DNA from 2 places in the Glutamicibacter sp. BW78 genome. Region 1 is predicted to be linked to the other one. Evidence: predicted binding sites of a transcription regulator. Region 1 holds the regulator's gene; the other holds the start of a gene.
What was found. The regulator Rex, encoded in region 1, represses fermentation and respiration genes when NADH is low (regulators of the CRP and FNR family bind a similar motif). The targets are predictions, from matches to a motif close to CTTGTGAANNNNTTCACAAG.
Positions count from the first base shown of each region.

Region 2: the regulator Rex is predicted to act here: its motif matches at 2,322-2,341, upstream of CIK75_RS07145 (glyceraldehyde-3-phosphate dehydrogenase).

Region 1 is NZ_NRGU01000030.1:337,595-344,714, reverse strand. Features, by position in the region: gene CIK75_RS06100 (metalloregulator ArsR/SmtB family transcription factor) at 1-251, shown strand, start outside; gene gdhA (NADP-specific glutamate dehydrogenase) at 417-1,757, shown strand; gene CIK75_RS06090 (flavin reductase family protein) at 1,842-2,393, shown strand; gene CIK75_RS06085 (helix-turn-helix domain-containing protein) at 2,596-2,808, shown strand; gene CIK75_RS06080 (AURKAIP1/COX24 domain-containing protein) at 2,936-3,034, shown strand; gene CIK75_RS06075 (HAD-IB family hydrolase) at 3,160-3,978, opposite strand; gene CIK75_RS06070 (glutaredoxin family protein) at 4,081-4,335, shown strand; gene CIK75_RS06065 (redox-sensing transcriptional repressor Rex) at 4,332-4,988, shown strand; gene CIK75_RS06060 (hypothetical protein) at 4,995-5,828, opposite strand; gene CIK75_RS06055 (histidine phosphatase family protein) at 5,999-6,661, shown strand; gene CIK75_RS06050 (TlpA disulfide reductase family protein) at 6,667-7,120, shown strand, end outside.
Region 2 is NZ_NRGU01000031.1:88,618-95,737, forward strand. Features, by position in the region: gene CIK75_RS07140 (hypothetical protein) at 3-614, opposite strand; gene CIK75_RS07145 (glyceraldehyde-3-phosphate dehydrogenase) at 683-2,164, opposite strand; gene CIK75_RS07150 (hypothetical protein) at 2,680-2,916, shown strand; RNA gene rnpB (RNase P RNA component class A) at 3,215-3,583, opposite strand; gene CIK75_RS07160 (acyltransferase family protein) at 3,597-4,742, opposite strand; gene CIK75_RS07165 (peroxide stress protein YaaA) at 4,907-5,689, shown strand; gene CIK75_RS16515 (VOC family protein) at 5,706-6,146, opposite strand; gene CIK75_RS16520 (DNA-binding protein) at 6,137-6,874, opposite strand; gene CIK75_RS07180 (Nif3-like dinuclear metal center hexameric protein) at 6,929-7,120, opposite strand, start outside.

The sequences.
Region 1 (7,120 bases):
CGGGGGAGGAAGCGACGGTCCGAGCTTTGGAGACGGCGGCTTCGTATCGTTCCGCCCAGCAACGAGAACTGGAGGAGCGTTCCGCCCAGGAGGCGTTGGCTCTTGAGCAGGAAAACCCCGCAAACCCGGGCTCCGGGAACACTCCACAACAGTTGGGGCGGACCGTGGGGCGTACAGTTGAACAGGTCACCGGTCGGGCCCAGGACCTTCTCGAAAGGCTACAGAAACCGAAGTTCGGCCGGCGCCGCTAGAGGCGGCCATCGGGCTGGTCTACGTTACGACTGGTTCTCGGATATTTTACGATCGGTTGGGTCTGATGGCCCCGGACGTGCCATTGTTCTTCTCGGAGCGCCGACGCTCATCACCCCCCCTATGGGTGCCGTCGCGCCCACCCCGTAAGTTCTAAGGAGTACCGCTTGGATCAGCATCTGCTCGATATCCGCGAAGACGTTTTCCACCGCAATCAGGGTGAATCCGAATTCCACCAGGCCGTGACCGAGGTCTTCGAAAGCCTCAACACAGTGATCGGCAAGCACCCCGAATACGCCGACGCGGCCATTCTGCAGCGCATGTGCGAGCCCGAGCGCCAGATCATCTTCCGTGTCCCGTGGACCGATGACGAGGGCAAGGTGCAGATCAACCGCGGCTTCCGGGTTGAATTCAACTCGGCGCTCGGCCCGTATAAGGGCGGCCTGCGCTTCCACCCCTCGGTCTACCTGGGCACCGTAAAGTTCTTGGGCTTCGAACAGGTCTTCAAGAACGCCCTGACCGGAATGCCCATCGGCGGCGGCAAGGGCGGTTCGGACTTCGACCCGCGCGGCCGGTCCGAAGGCGAGGTCATGCGCTTCTGCCAGTCCTTCATGACCGAGCTGTACCGCCACATCGGCGAATACACCGACGTTCCCGCCGGCGATATCGGTGTGGGAGGCCGTGAAATCGGCTTCCTCTTCGGCCAGTACAAGCGGATCACCAACCGCTACGAATCGGCCGTGCTCACCGGAAAGGGCATGGGCTGGGGAGGCTCGCTGCTGCGTCCGGAGGCTACCGGATATGGCGCCGTCCTGTTCGCCCAGGAGATGCTCAAGACCCGAGGGGCCACCTTCGACGGCCAGCGCGTGGTCGTCTCCGGGTCGGGCAACGTGGCCATCAACGCCATCGACAAGGCACAGTCCCTCGGGGCGACGGCCGTCGCGGCCTCCGACTCCGGCGGATACATCGTCGACGAAGCCGGCATCGACGTGGCCCTGCTGCGCCAGATCAAGGAAGTCGAACGCGGTCGGATCAGCGAATATGCCGAACGGCGCGGTGGCAAGGCGAAATATGTCGAGAACGGCTGTGTCTGGGATGTGGACGCCACGGTGGCCCTGCCCAGCGCCACGCAGAACGAACTCGAAGCCAAGGACGCCAAACGTCTGGTCGAAGCGGGCATCGTCGCGGTCGCCGAAGGGGCGAACATGCCCTGCACCGCCGATGCCACCGCCATCTTCCAGGAGGCAGGGGTCCTCTTCGGGCCGGGCAAGGCAGCCAACGCCGGTGGTGTGGCAACCTCCGCGCTGGAGATGCAGCAGAACGCCAGCCGTGATTCGTGGAGCTTCGGTCACACCGAACGCCGTCTCGAGGAAATCATGATTGGCATCCACTCCACGTGTGCCACGACTGCGGACCGCTACGGAAAACCCGGCAACTACGTCGCCGGCGCCAATATCGCCGGCTTCACCAAGGTCGCCGATGCCATGCTGGCCCTGGGCGTCATCTAGGTCCAACACCCGAAACCCTCGGTCGATGTCCCGCACGCCACGGCGTCCGGGACATCGTCGTGTCAGGGGTGTTTACATGGGGGTATGGAGAACACCGAAGCACTCACCGCCCACCGCATCGACCCGGACGCGCCGAAGCAAGATGATATCGACACGTATCGTCTGCTCGCCGGGGACATTGCCTCGGGGGCCGCGGTGGTGGCCACACGCAGATATAGCCGAGACATCGCCGCGACGGTCACCGGGTTTTTGGACGTGTCCTACGATCCGCCGACGATGCTGGTCAGCCTCTACGGGGACGGTCGCATAGGTGAAGCAGTCTCCGAATCCGAGGGGTGGACCCTGTCGCTGTTGCACGGGGAGCACCAGGGGATCGCCAACTGGTTGGCCAGCCCCGCCAACCCCGTCCATGGCCTGTTGAGCCAAGTCCCCTTCCGGCGGGCGCCGGTGAGCGGGGCCGCAGTGATCGACGGTGCGATTTCCTGGTTCGATCTGAGAACGACGGCAGTGCACGAAGTGGCAACACATCTGGTGGTCGTCGGTGAGGTCGTGGCCATGGGCACCACCGAGGATTCGGCCGGTGGGAACGACCCACTGATCCACTTTTCCCGTGAATACCGGCATTTGAGGCGATGACCGGCAGGACGCCGTCGTGGCCCAGTATTCCAAGGTTCGGCGCTTGGCCCAGATGAACACGGGATGACCGGAGTTCGTGCGACGGGTTTCACAATCACACCACCAGCCACTAGTGTGGTCTGCTAGATGGTACTGCGTGCGGTTTTTCTGCGCGTTGCCTCGCTGGGGTGTTCCTTATCATCCGATTCAGGAGAAATTGCCGATGGCCGACGCTAAGAACTTTTCGAACGCGCGCTTCATGACGGTGGCGGAAGTCGCCGAGATGATGCGTGTGTCGAAAATGACTGTGTATCGCCTCGTGCACGCAGGAGACCTTCCGGCAGTCCGCTTCGGTCGCTCGTACCGCGTTCCGGAGACCGCCGTTGAGGAATACCTGAAAACCGCGCGTGTGGATGGGGCGTCGGAGACCGCCTGAGGGCGTGGTCCGCATGGCCTCCATGGGCAAGGTAAACTAGTAGGGAACATTTAACGTCCGCGACGGTTGCTGCCTGCTCCCCGCGTGGCCGTCAGCAGTAATCAAACATTAGTCTGTGAGGAACCAAATGGGCTCAGTTATCAAGAAGCGCCGCAAGCGGATGGCCAAGAAGAAGCATCGTAAGCTGCTTCGCAAGACGCGCCACCAGCGCCGCAATAAGAAGTAGCACCCGGCGGGACATGATCCCGCTCTGGGCGCATGACGGCGGGGCCCCACCTTCGGGTGGGGCCCCGCCGTCGTTATATCAGGAGATCGGCGCGGAAACGTTGCCTGCCGCCCGTTCAGCGTGCGTTAGGGGCGGAAGTGACGCCGCATCATTTGCAGGCCGCGCCAGAGGCCGTAGGCGGCTCCCGACAGGGTTGCGGCCCGGATGCCGATGGTTGCCGCACGTCGACCCCGTCGGAAGTCGTAGACGGGCCAGTTGTGGGCCAGGGCGTGTCGGCGCAGCCGTACGTCGGGGTTGATCGCCACCGGATGCCCGACGACGGTGAGCAGCGGCACGTCGTTATAGGAGTCGCTATAGGCCCAACTCTCCGACAGGTCTAGATCTTCGCGTGCGGCCAGCTCGGTGACGGCGGTGGCCTTGGCCGGTCCGTGCAGGATCTCGCCGACCAGTCGGCCCGTGTAGACCCCCTCGTGCTGGTCCACCACGGTGCCCAGGGCCCCGGAGAGGCCCAGCTTGCCAGCGATCACCTCGGCCACTTCCACGGGTGTGGCCGTCACCAGCCACACAGGGCGGCCCCCATCGAGATGCGCCTGCGCCAGCGCCCGGGTCCCGGGCCAGATCCGGCTCGCAATGAATTCGTCGTAGATCTCGTCGCCGAGGGCGCTCATGTCGTCGACCAAGATGCCTGCGGCCAGGGCCAGCGCCTGGTCCCTGATCCGATGGACTTGTGCCAGGTCCTCGCCGCGCAGGATGAAACTGACCTGCTGCACGCCCATCCACAGGGCATGGCGCAGACTGAACGCCCCGCGACTGTACATTTTGCGGGCCACGGCAAACAGGCTGGCCCCGCGCATCATGGTGTTGTCGACATCGAAGAAGGCGGCAGCATGCCCACGAATGGGTGGGTCTGCGGATACGTGGGCGGCGCGGGGCTGCTCTGGCATCTGGACAGTCTATCCACCGACGCCGAGCACACGAGCTGTGGTGCGCGTCATGGGACGGCTCGTTTCTGCTGCACAGCGGTGGTGAAACGGTAGGTTGAGAGTATGGATTCTTCGTTTCAGACACCTCGGGTCAGGCTCTTGAGCCGGACCGGCTGCCATCTCTGCGCGGCCGCCCGCACCACCGTCCAAACGGTGGCGGAACGGCATGGAGTCGCTTGGGACGAGGTTCTCATTGATGACGATCCAGCGCTCATGCACGAATTTGGCGAAGAGGTTCCGGTGCTGCTGGTCGACGGCGTACAACGGGATTTCTGGGTGATCGATGCTGACCGGCTCGAGAAGTTGATCGGCGCGTGATTCCCGTGCAAAAGGCATTACCTGAAGCGACGCTGAGCCGGATGACCGGCTATCTTCGGGCGTTGGAAGCCATGCGCGAGGTCGGCCGCTCGACCATCTCCTCGGAAGTTCTGGCCGCCGCTGCCGGCGTGAATTCGGCAATCCTGCGTAAGGACCTGTCGTTGCTGGGGACCTTCGGGACTCGTGGTGTCGGCTACCGGATCGAAGTGCTGGCTGAGACCATCTCCGCGACCCTGGGGTTGGAACGGGATTGGCGGGTCGGGATCCTTGGCGCCGGCAACCTGGGCCGTGCACTCGCCGGCTACGCCGGGTTCCGGGAGGGCGGGTTCAGCATCCAAGCCGTCTTCGATGTCGCCGAAAATATCATCGGCGATACCGTGGCCGGGCTCACGGTCCGCCCGGTGGGTGAACTGGCAGCCGCGACCGCGGAACTGGGTTTGAACATGGCCGTATTAGCCGTGCCCGGGCCGGCGGCCCAGAGACTTTGCGACCGGGTCGTTGGTGCGGGGATCACCAACATTCTGAGTTTCGCCCCGGTCATCCTCCACGTCCCCGAGGGCATCCACATACGTCGGGTAGATATGGCCCGCGAGCTGCAGATCCTGGCCTACCATGCAGGATTCGGGGCCGGCAGGCCGGCTGACCCGGCCTGACGCCTCCTAGCGGAAACCGCCGCGCTTACGCTGGGTCATCGCCTTCACGTATTGCGAGGAAGGTGTTAACCAGGCGAACACGATCCCGGCGATGCCCAGCACGGTGATGATCAGGGTCAAAGGATCCGAGGGGGCCACGAGGCCAATCAATGAAATCGCCGCGAACACGGTTCCGGTGATTCGTGCCCCGTTGCTGCCCTTGCGGATGAAGCTCGCGATCAGGGCATATACCCCTGCCGTGACGACCATGAGGATGGTGGCGACGATCTTCATCGGGGCGACCATGGACTGGATGTCGATCCCCGCATCCTTGAACTGTCGCTGCATCTCGGGATCTTGGGCGGACATGGCCTCGTTGAACGCCTGCATGAACACCGAGGAGGGGACGAAGATGAGGACGAGTGCCTGCACCAGGGTGAGGATCCCAGCAGCCATGATCAGCCAGAAGGCGATATTGAGCTGTTTCGGCGGCGTCGGCCTCGTACCGGCAGGACCGGCAAACCCCGGCGCTCCACCGGCGGGCTGCTGGCCGTAGCCATAGCCGTAGGCAGAGGGGGCTGGAGTGGAGTAGCCCTGTCCGGGGGGCGGTAGGTTCGGCTGACCGGGCTGGCCGTAGCCCGGAGGCAGGCCGGGACCCGGCTGGCCGTACTGGCCTGGACCGTATTGTCCCTGGCCGTACTGGCCCGGGGCGTTTTGGCCGTATTGCGGGGATCCGGAGGCGCCTGCTCCGCCGTCGGGCAGGCGCTGCCCGTACTGCGGAGGTCCGGGCACCGGCGGAACGCCGTCACCGGAGACGGCGTCCGGGTCTTGTCGGGGATCCTCGGGGGTGGGGGTGCTCATTCTCTGTCCTCCAATGGTCTTGCGTACGGCGGGCCCAGTTCCCAGACTAATGCGCCACCCCCGGGCCGGGGCATCATCAAGAAGGCTGAATTGTGCCGGACCGAAGCAAGAGTGGGCGGGATCACTACTTCCTTTTAGGTGTCGCCGCAAAGTTTTGAGACACTGGGGGCATGCCTGTCGCCACCGTCCACCTGCTCCGTCACGGGGAGGTCTACAACCCGGACAAGGTGCTCTATGGTCGGCTACCCGGATTCCACCTCTCCGACCTCGGGCACACCATGGCATATCGGGCCGCTGAGTACTTCGGTGCCCAGCGAAAGGCAGGAGCCGAGATCGTGCATCTGGCGGCCTCGCCGTTGGTCCGGGCCCAGGAAACCGCCGAACCCACGTCCCAGGCCCTGGACCTGCAGATCGCCACCGATGACCGACTGATCGAGGGTGGGAACCATTTCGAAGGACTCTCCGGAGTCAAGGGTCACCTGCGCAACCCGCGGCACTGGCCCTATCTCATCAACCCGTTGCGTCCGTCCTGGGGGGAGCCCTACCAGGTCCAGGTCGAACGCATGATGTCCGCAGTGAAGGATCACCGCGACCGGGCCGTTTCACTCGGCGGCCCCGGGGCACAGGCAGTGCTGGTCAGCCACCAGCTACCCATCTGGGTAACGCGCCTGGCCGCCGAAAAAAAGCACCTATGGCATGACCCCCGGAAGCGGCAATGCACGCTAGCGTCGGTCACCAGCCTGGATTTTGAGGGGGAACGGCTCGTTGCCGTTCGTTATACCGAACCCTGCGCTGACCTGCTGGCCAACGCGGCTAATATCCCCGGAGCCTAAAGAACATGCCGTCCCACCCGTCCGATTCATCCCTTCCCGCACGACGCCACATCCTGCGTTCCGCAGCGCTCTTCGCCGTCGTCTTGCCGCTGGCCGCCTGCACGGCCTCGGAAGACCCGCTGGCGGAGCAGGCCAAAGCAGGCAACGGGAAGAACTACATTGCCGGCGACGGATCCGTTCAGGAATACGATCAAGCAAGCCGCGGGAAGCCCGTGGAACTGAACGGCACGACGTACGAGGGTAAAACCATTGACTCGGCGCAGCTCACCGGCCAGATCACGGTCTTGAACTTTTGGTATGCCGCCTGTGCTCCGTGCCGACTGGAAGCGCCGCATCTGGCCAAACTGAGCAAGGCCTTCAAGAAAAAGGGTGTGCAGTTCTTCGGTGTGAACGTCCGTGATGGTCACGACACGGCCAAAGCGTTCGAACGCACCTTCAAGATCGATTACCCCTCAATGC
Region 2 (7,120 bases), on a different contig from region 1:
GACTACTTCGCCGAGGCCACCTGGAAGACGTCGCCCTTGGCGCGGCACGGCTTGGCCTGTGAGGCCTGGTCCGTACTCAGGTTGATCTTCTTGCCGGTGAAGGTCACCTGCTGACCCACGCGGACGGAGGTTCCCCCCACCGTCACGGTCGGCTTGCCCTTGCTGTTCAGCGTGGTGTCTTCGGGGAAGACGAGCAGCGTCGGGGGACCCTGCTGATTGACGGCGTGGAAGCAACCATGATCGGCAATGATCAGCTTGGTGTCCAGCGAATCCTTACCGGAAGCGGACGCGCCGGTGGAGACCACGGCAATCTTGTGCTCCTTGTTCTTCACGGTGTCCAGAGCCGACGTGTCCTTGGCCGGGGCGGCCTTCGTGGCCGGCGCCGAGGAGGAGGACTTCTCCGCGGTCGCGGTTTCCGACGCCGAGGAGGCAGCGCTGCTGCTCACCGGTGCCGAGCTGGAGGCTGCTGCCGAGGTTTCCTGCGTGGCCGGCGCCGACGATGAATCGTCGGAGCTTCCCGTGGAGGAACATCCGGTGGCTGCCAGCAGTACCGCGAATCCGGCGGCGGTGACCCCCAGTGTGCGGCGTGCTCGGCTATCGATCCGACGATCCATGCTCTTGTCCTGCTTCCTGCCCGGTGCATGGGCTGGTTATCCGGTGCCGCTGATGGCACCGGTGGTGATTACACGGCGGCTTCTGCCTCGACCGTGATGTCTTCGGTTTTTTCTACTGCGGGGAAAGCCACCGGGTGGGTTCCCGCAAGTTCCTCGATGACGCGAACCACCTGGCAGGAGTAACCGAACTCGTTGTCGTACCAGACGTAGACGACGGCGTTTCGGCCGTTGGCGATGGTCGCCAGCCCGTCGACGATGCCGGCCCGGCGCGAACCGACGAAATCGGTGGAGACGATCTCCGGGGAGTCGATGTAGTCGATCTGCTTATGCAGTTCGGCTCCCAGCGACGTCTGACGCAGGTAGGTGTTCAGCTCTTCCTTGGTGGTGTCCTTCTCCAGGTTCAGGTTCAGGATCGCCATGGAGACATCGGGGGTGGGGACGCGAATCGCGTTTCCGGTCAACTTGCCCTCGAATTCGGGCAGTGCCTTCGACACTGCCTTCGCGGCACCGGTTTCGGTGATGACCATGTTCAACGCCGCCGACCGTCCACGACGGTCTCCCTTATGGAAGTTATCGGTCAGGTTCTGGTCGTTGGTGAACGAGTGGACGGTTTCCACGTGACCGTGGGTGACACCATATTCGTCGTTGATCGCCTTGAGCACCGGGGTGATCGCGTTCGTGGTGCAGGACGCCGCGGAGACGATCGTGTCGTTGGCGGCAATGTCACCGTGGTTGATGCCGTGCACGATGTTCTTCACATCGCCCTTGCCCGGAGCGGTCAGCAGGACCTGGGACACGCCCTTGGCCTTGAGGTGCTGGCCCAGTCCTTCGCGGTCGCGCCAGCGGCCCGTGTTGTCCACAACGATCGCCTTGTCGATGCCGTAGGCGGTGTAGTCCACGGTGGTCGGGTCGTTGGAGTAGATGACCTGGATCAGGGTTCCGTTGGCGAGGATCGTGTTGTTTTCCTCGTCGACGGTGATCGAGCCTTCGAAGGGTCCGTGCACCGAGTCGCGGCGCAACAGCGAGGCGCGTTTGACCAGATCGTTCTCGCCGTTCTTGCGCACCACGATGGCGCGCAGGCGCAGTCCATAGCCGCCGCGCTCGATCAGGATGCGCGCCAGCAGCCGTCCGATGCGTCCGAAGCCGTAGAGCACGATATCGCGGGATTCGACGTCGGTGCGCCCGGCGCCGCCGGCCTTTTCGGCGAATTCGGCGGCCAGGAAGTCCTGCAGCACGGCGCCGTTGCCCTGTTCGTTGAATTTGCGGGCCAGTCGGGCCAAATCCACCGAGACCGCACCGAGGTCCAGTGCGTCAAGGCCCTGGAGCAGGGGAAGTGTTTGGGAGGGGGAGAGTTCCACGCCGTCAATATGGCGGGCCACCCGGTGGGCCTTGAGGATGTCGATCGGGGATTTGTTGATGAGCTTGCGCCCGTAGATGGAGGTCACCACATTGTTCTTGCGGTAGAGACGCCCAATGAGGGGAATCATGGCCTCGGCGAGTTCCTCGCGGCCGCTCCATTCATTCTGGGCGGCGACAGACTGCTGGGTCACTTTTTGTCCTTCCAATTCAGCCGGCAGGGATCCACTAGCCGGTTGGCACCGCGAAAGCACCATTGCAGATACGGTTGGTTGGGGTCCGAGATTCCTCTCCCCCGGGGCTGAGCCCACCTCCATTCTAGGTTGTTGACCCCCGATCACCGCATTGATGCCGGTGAACTCACTCACATGACCTGCCGAATTCCGGCCCGTAATCTTTCCGCATGCGACAACACATGATCAGCCCGGGGACGGCGCGCCGATAAACAACCCCCATTCGTAAATATATTCGATTACACTTGGAATGGCGGCGCCCCGTCTCTTGCGTCGCCGGCATGGTTCCCCCAGACCGTGCCCATCAACCGACCCTGCCCCTTCACCTCGGGCAGGGTCGGTTGCCCGTTGAGGAGCATCCACCCCATGGTCTTGCACAGACCCCACCCGTCATCTAGGCCGCGAAGGGGCACTGCGCGCCTACACTGGCGGAAGGTCCGGCATGTAGCCGTCAACCGACAACTGACTGGGGAGTTATGAGAATCGGGGACTTATCCCGCGAGCACCGTCACCTGGGAGTGGTTTTTCTCGATGAGACGATGGCCATCAACGGGACGTTGGAGTATTTCAGGGCTATTTGGGTCGGCAACGAATATCGGCAGGTGCTAACCATTAGTGGCTGGGTTTCACCGCCACTGTCATTGGATGCAGAGATCGAAGTCCAAGAACCCCACACCGGCCCACTGGCTGCCAGCGTAGAGATCACGTCATGAGGCGCGCAGCGGAGCACCACCGCACACACTAGAACATACTTTCGACTATGGTTAAACCTCGCCAACCACCGGGGAGGACACCATCAATAAGGTCGACGTCGCTCAAGCGTTGCGGATCCTCAACTCGGATTTGGCCAGCGGGGGTCGCCAACACCATCTCAAGCGGGCCCTGATGCCGGGCGACTACCCGCCACAGATCCATCCCGATGACTGGGAACCAGATGACGAGTCCGATCGCAGTCCCGTCCAACCCGAATGAGCTCGGCCGCCGAACGTGGCGGGACGTGGTGGATCATAGGGGACGGGATGGCCTGTACGCCGGGTTCTGTACCGGCAGCGGTTACCCGATTGCCGGTGACGATCATCCATCTAGGAGCACCGTTGCCGATGCCCTCACGCGGCCTACCCGACTACTGGGGCGAACAGCCCTCATACGCAGCCTGTCTGGCCTTGCTCCGGGTGGGGTTTACCGAGCCGCCCCAGTCACCTGGGGCGCTGGTGGTCTCTTACACCACCTTTTCACCCTGACCCGCACGAGGCGGGCGGTCTGTTTTCTGTGGCACTATCCTGCGGGTTACCCCGAGTGGGCGTTACCCACCACCCTGTTCTGTGGAGCCCGGACGTTCCTCGGGCCGCTTGCGCGACACGCGATCGTCCAGCCATCCCGTCCGCCGAATAGTCTACCGTGCTCCGGGTCTGGTCTGGGCGGCGACACCTACGTGTCGATCGTCGGCCCCCTCCGAGACGTGCGGCTCCTCGGCTCGCAGTGGTTCTTTGTCTGGCCCGGGGTAGACAGGCTGTGCTCGGCCGGTGCCTGCCACCGGACTGGATGGCGACACCTTCTCGATGAGGGGCAGCAGGAGGGTGCCGATGCGGCCAATCACCTGGTGGACCGGCTGCATCGAGGCAAGCAACGCAATTCCTGCCATGAGGATCACGTAGATCACCACGGCTTCGTACCTGTTGTCCTTCGCCATGATCTTCGCGTAGCGCGCCACGGCAAGTATCGCGAAGCCATGGAGGAGGAAAATGGATAGACTCCGCTGGCCAAACCTGACCAGCAGGCCGGGGTCGCGGGGAACCAGGGCCAGCAGACCGGCGGTGAGCACCACGGCACAGATCTGTAGCACGAGTCGATAGATGACACCCATGGGATCGGAAACATCCAGGACGTCGTAGCCCCTGCTCCCGTAGAACCATTTGTGGTTCGGCGACCAGTACAACAGGAAGCCAAAGATGAGCAGAGCGGCCCCTGTCACCACTGTCCGACCTCGGAGCCTCAATTGGGAGAAATAGGCCAGGATCGGTTTGCCGTAGGTGAAACCGAGCACGAAGAACGGGAGGAAGACCAGGGTGCGGGAGGCGCTGTAGGGGTAGTCGATCACGTCGATCGTCCCGGATGCCAGCGAAATGAGGACTGAAAGAATAAGGCTCGTGCGGGGAATTTTCGCGATCAGCGGGGTCAGCACCGTCCACACGGCCATGGAGAGCAAGAACCAGAGAATCCAGTACGGCCTTTCCCAAGAGAACGTTGCGTCGGAACCCATCACCCGCCGAGCCAGGAAATAAGCGACCTGAAAAACGACCAACAGGGTCAAAAACTGCGTGCAGCGCTGGAGGATTCCCCGGGGTTTGGAAGTGATTCCGGCGAGAAAGACGAAGGCTGGCATATGGAAGGCATAGATGCCGGTAATCATCGCCTTGGTGACGAATCCGTCCCCCGGGTTGGAACGGGCCAGCAAGTGACCCAAAATGACCAGCAGGATCAAGATCCCCTTGGAGGCGTCCAAGACCGGGTCTCTACGGGTTCGTGAGGTAACCATCATGTACTGCGTTTTCCTGACGACAACCGGTTGGGCATGGCACCCCCCACTCATCCGTGGAACCCGGACATTCCATGGACCGATTGCGCGACGAAAGACCGTACGAGCGTCCCGCCCCGGCAGTCTACCGTGCTCCGAGCTGCCGGGGGCGCAGCTAGGATCGATGGGTGCTTATTCTGCTCCCCCCTTCCGAAGGAAAGAAGCCTGCCGCCGCGGGCCCCGCCTACGACGCCGATTCTCTGAGTTTTCCCGAACTCGCGGCTGATCGTGCCGCAGTCCTTCAGGCCCTTGCCGCGGTCTCGGCCGAAGACGATGCCCTGAGCGTCTTGGGTGTGGGAGCCTCACTGGCCGGGGAAGTAACCCGCAATATTGCCCTCCACCAGGAACCGGCTGCTCCGGCTCACGAGGTCTACACCGGTGTGCTCTTCGAGGCGTTGGGCTACCGCACGCTGACCCCGGCCCAGCAACGCAGGGCGGATGCCTCCGTCGTGGTGGTCTCCGCCTTATGGGGCGCCGTGGGCTTCGCCGACCGGATTCCCGCCTATCGGCTGTCAATGTCGGTGAAGCTCCCGGGGATCGGAAAACTGGCCAGCTGGTGGAAGACCCGGCTGAACCCGGTGTTGGGTGATCGTGCTGGCCAAGAGTTGGTGATCGACTGCCGTTCAAGCACCTATGCCGCTGCCTTCGCTCCCCCGCCGCAGAACACGGTGGCCGTTTCGGTGTTCCAGCTACGCGGGGGCCAGCGCAAGGTCGTCTCGCATTTCGCCAAGCACACCCGTGGCGAGGTGGCCCGCCATGTTCTGGCCCGACGAAGCACACCCGGCACTCCGGAAGCCCTGCTGAAGGCCGTCCAGGAGAGGTGGGATGCCGAGTTGGTTCCCGCCACCGCCAAGAAGGCTCACCAGCTGAACATCATCCTGCCGGAAGACCATAGCTTCGCCACCACATAATCCCGCAGCCGCAGGATCAGCGCCTGGGGGCTTCGCCCTCTGCCACCAGTTCGATTTCGAAACCGTCCGCGTTCTGCAGATACGCGGCGTAGTGGTCGGGTCCGCCCGCGTGGGGGTGCAGCTCGGCGAACATCAGGGTGAATCCCCGCCCCACGGAGGCACGGGTAAGCGCTTCAACATTTTCGGGGGTTCCAGCACAGAACGCCAGATGATTCAGCCCGGGACGCCGGCGTTCATGCACGGTTCCCAACACATCCGGACTTGATTCGAGGACCAAATACTCCCCCGCACCCTGCCAACTCGCGCCGCCTGACCATTCCTCGGCACGCACGTAGCCGAGGGATTCGAAGATCCAGCCGAGCGTCGTGGTGGCCTGCTCCAGATCAGCGACCCATATCTCCACATGGTGCAGCCGCCCCCGCGGAACCGGTCTGCGGGTGTTTTGTTCTACTTCCACTCGGGCGAGCGAACCAAGATGACGCCCGAGTCGGGGCAGGAGACGACATCGTCCTCGGCCGCAGCACGAATCTCGGCCAAGTCACCGGCAGCTAGTTGCATGCCGGATCCTTCCGAGGTGCCGTGGAAGAGGCGAGCGGCACCGATACCGCGCTGTGCCAAACGCTTTTCATACATTCCCACCAGGGTCGAGTCAATGCGTCCGGCCAGTTCGGTACGCTCGGTCACCAGCGTGGCACGCTCGGCGGCCAACTCCTCAGCCTTGTCATCTCGGGCGCGTTCGAGCTGGGCTAGTTGGGCCGCGGTTCCGTCGGCCGAGGCTGTGACCCCTTCGAGCCTGCCGGCCACTTCCTCGGCAGTTTCCATCAGTTCCAGCTCGGTGGTCTCGAGTTCTCCGCGCTTCAGCGTCAAGGAGTCGATCTCATGTTGGAGGGCCATCATGTCCCGTGCGGTGCCACGGCCAGCCTCGATTTGGGCGCGATCCTTCTCGATCCGGGTCTGCACCTTCTCGGTCTGATGCTCAATATCGGTCAAGGCATGTTGGGCGGCAGCAGATTCCTCGGCCACTTCTCGGCGGGCGGCCTCGGCTTCGGCCACGGTTTCGCCGGCGGCGATAATCTCCGGGTCGGAGGCCAGAACCTTCACGGCCCGGTCGATCTTCACGATCTTCGAGTCCAATGCCTGCAGGTCCAACAGCAGCAGCTGGTCGGCGGGTGATGCCTTGGCCATCGGTGATTCTCCTCGTGCTCGGTGGTTCCCCAGCCTACTGCCCACCGGCGCCGATCAGTCCCCGGGGGTGAGGATGAAATCCCAGGGGTCGGTATTGATCGAGCTGACACCGATCTCCAGGATGAAGTTCTGGTCGATGAGCACGTTGTAGAGGCCTTCGGCGGCGGCCGGAAGCCACAGCCATTCGCCGGCGAAGTGGGAGATGTCCACGAGGTAGGGCCGGTCTTCCACGGCGGCCTCGCGTGC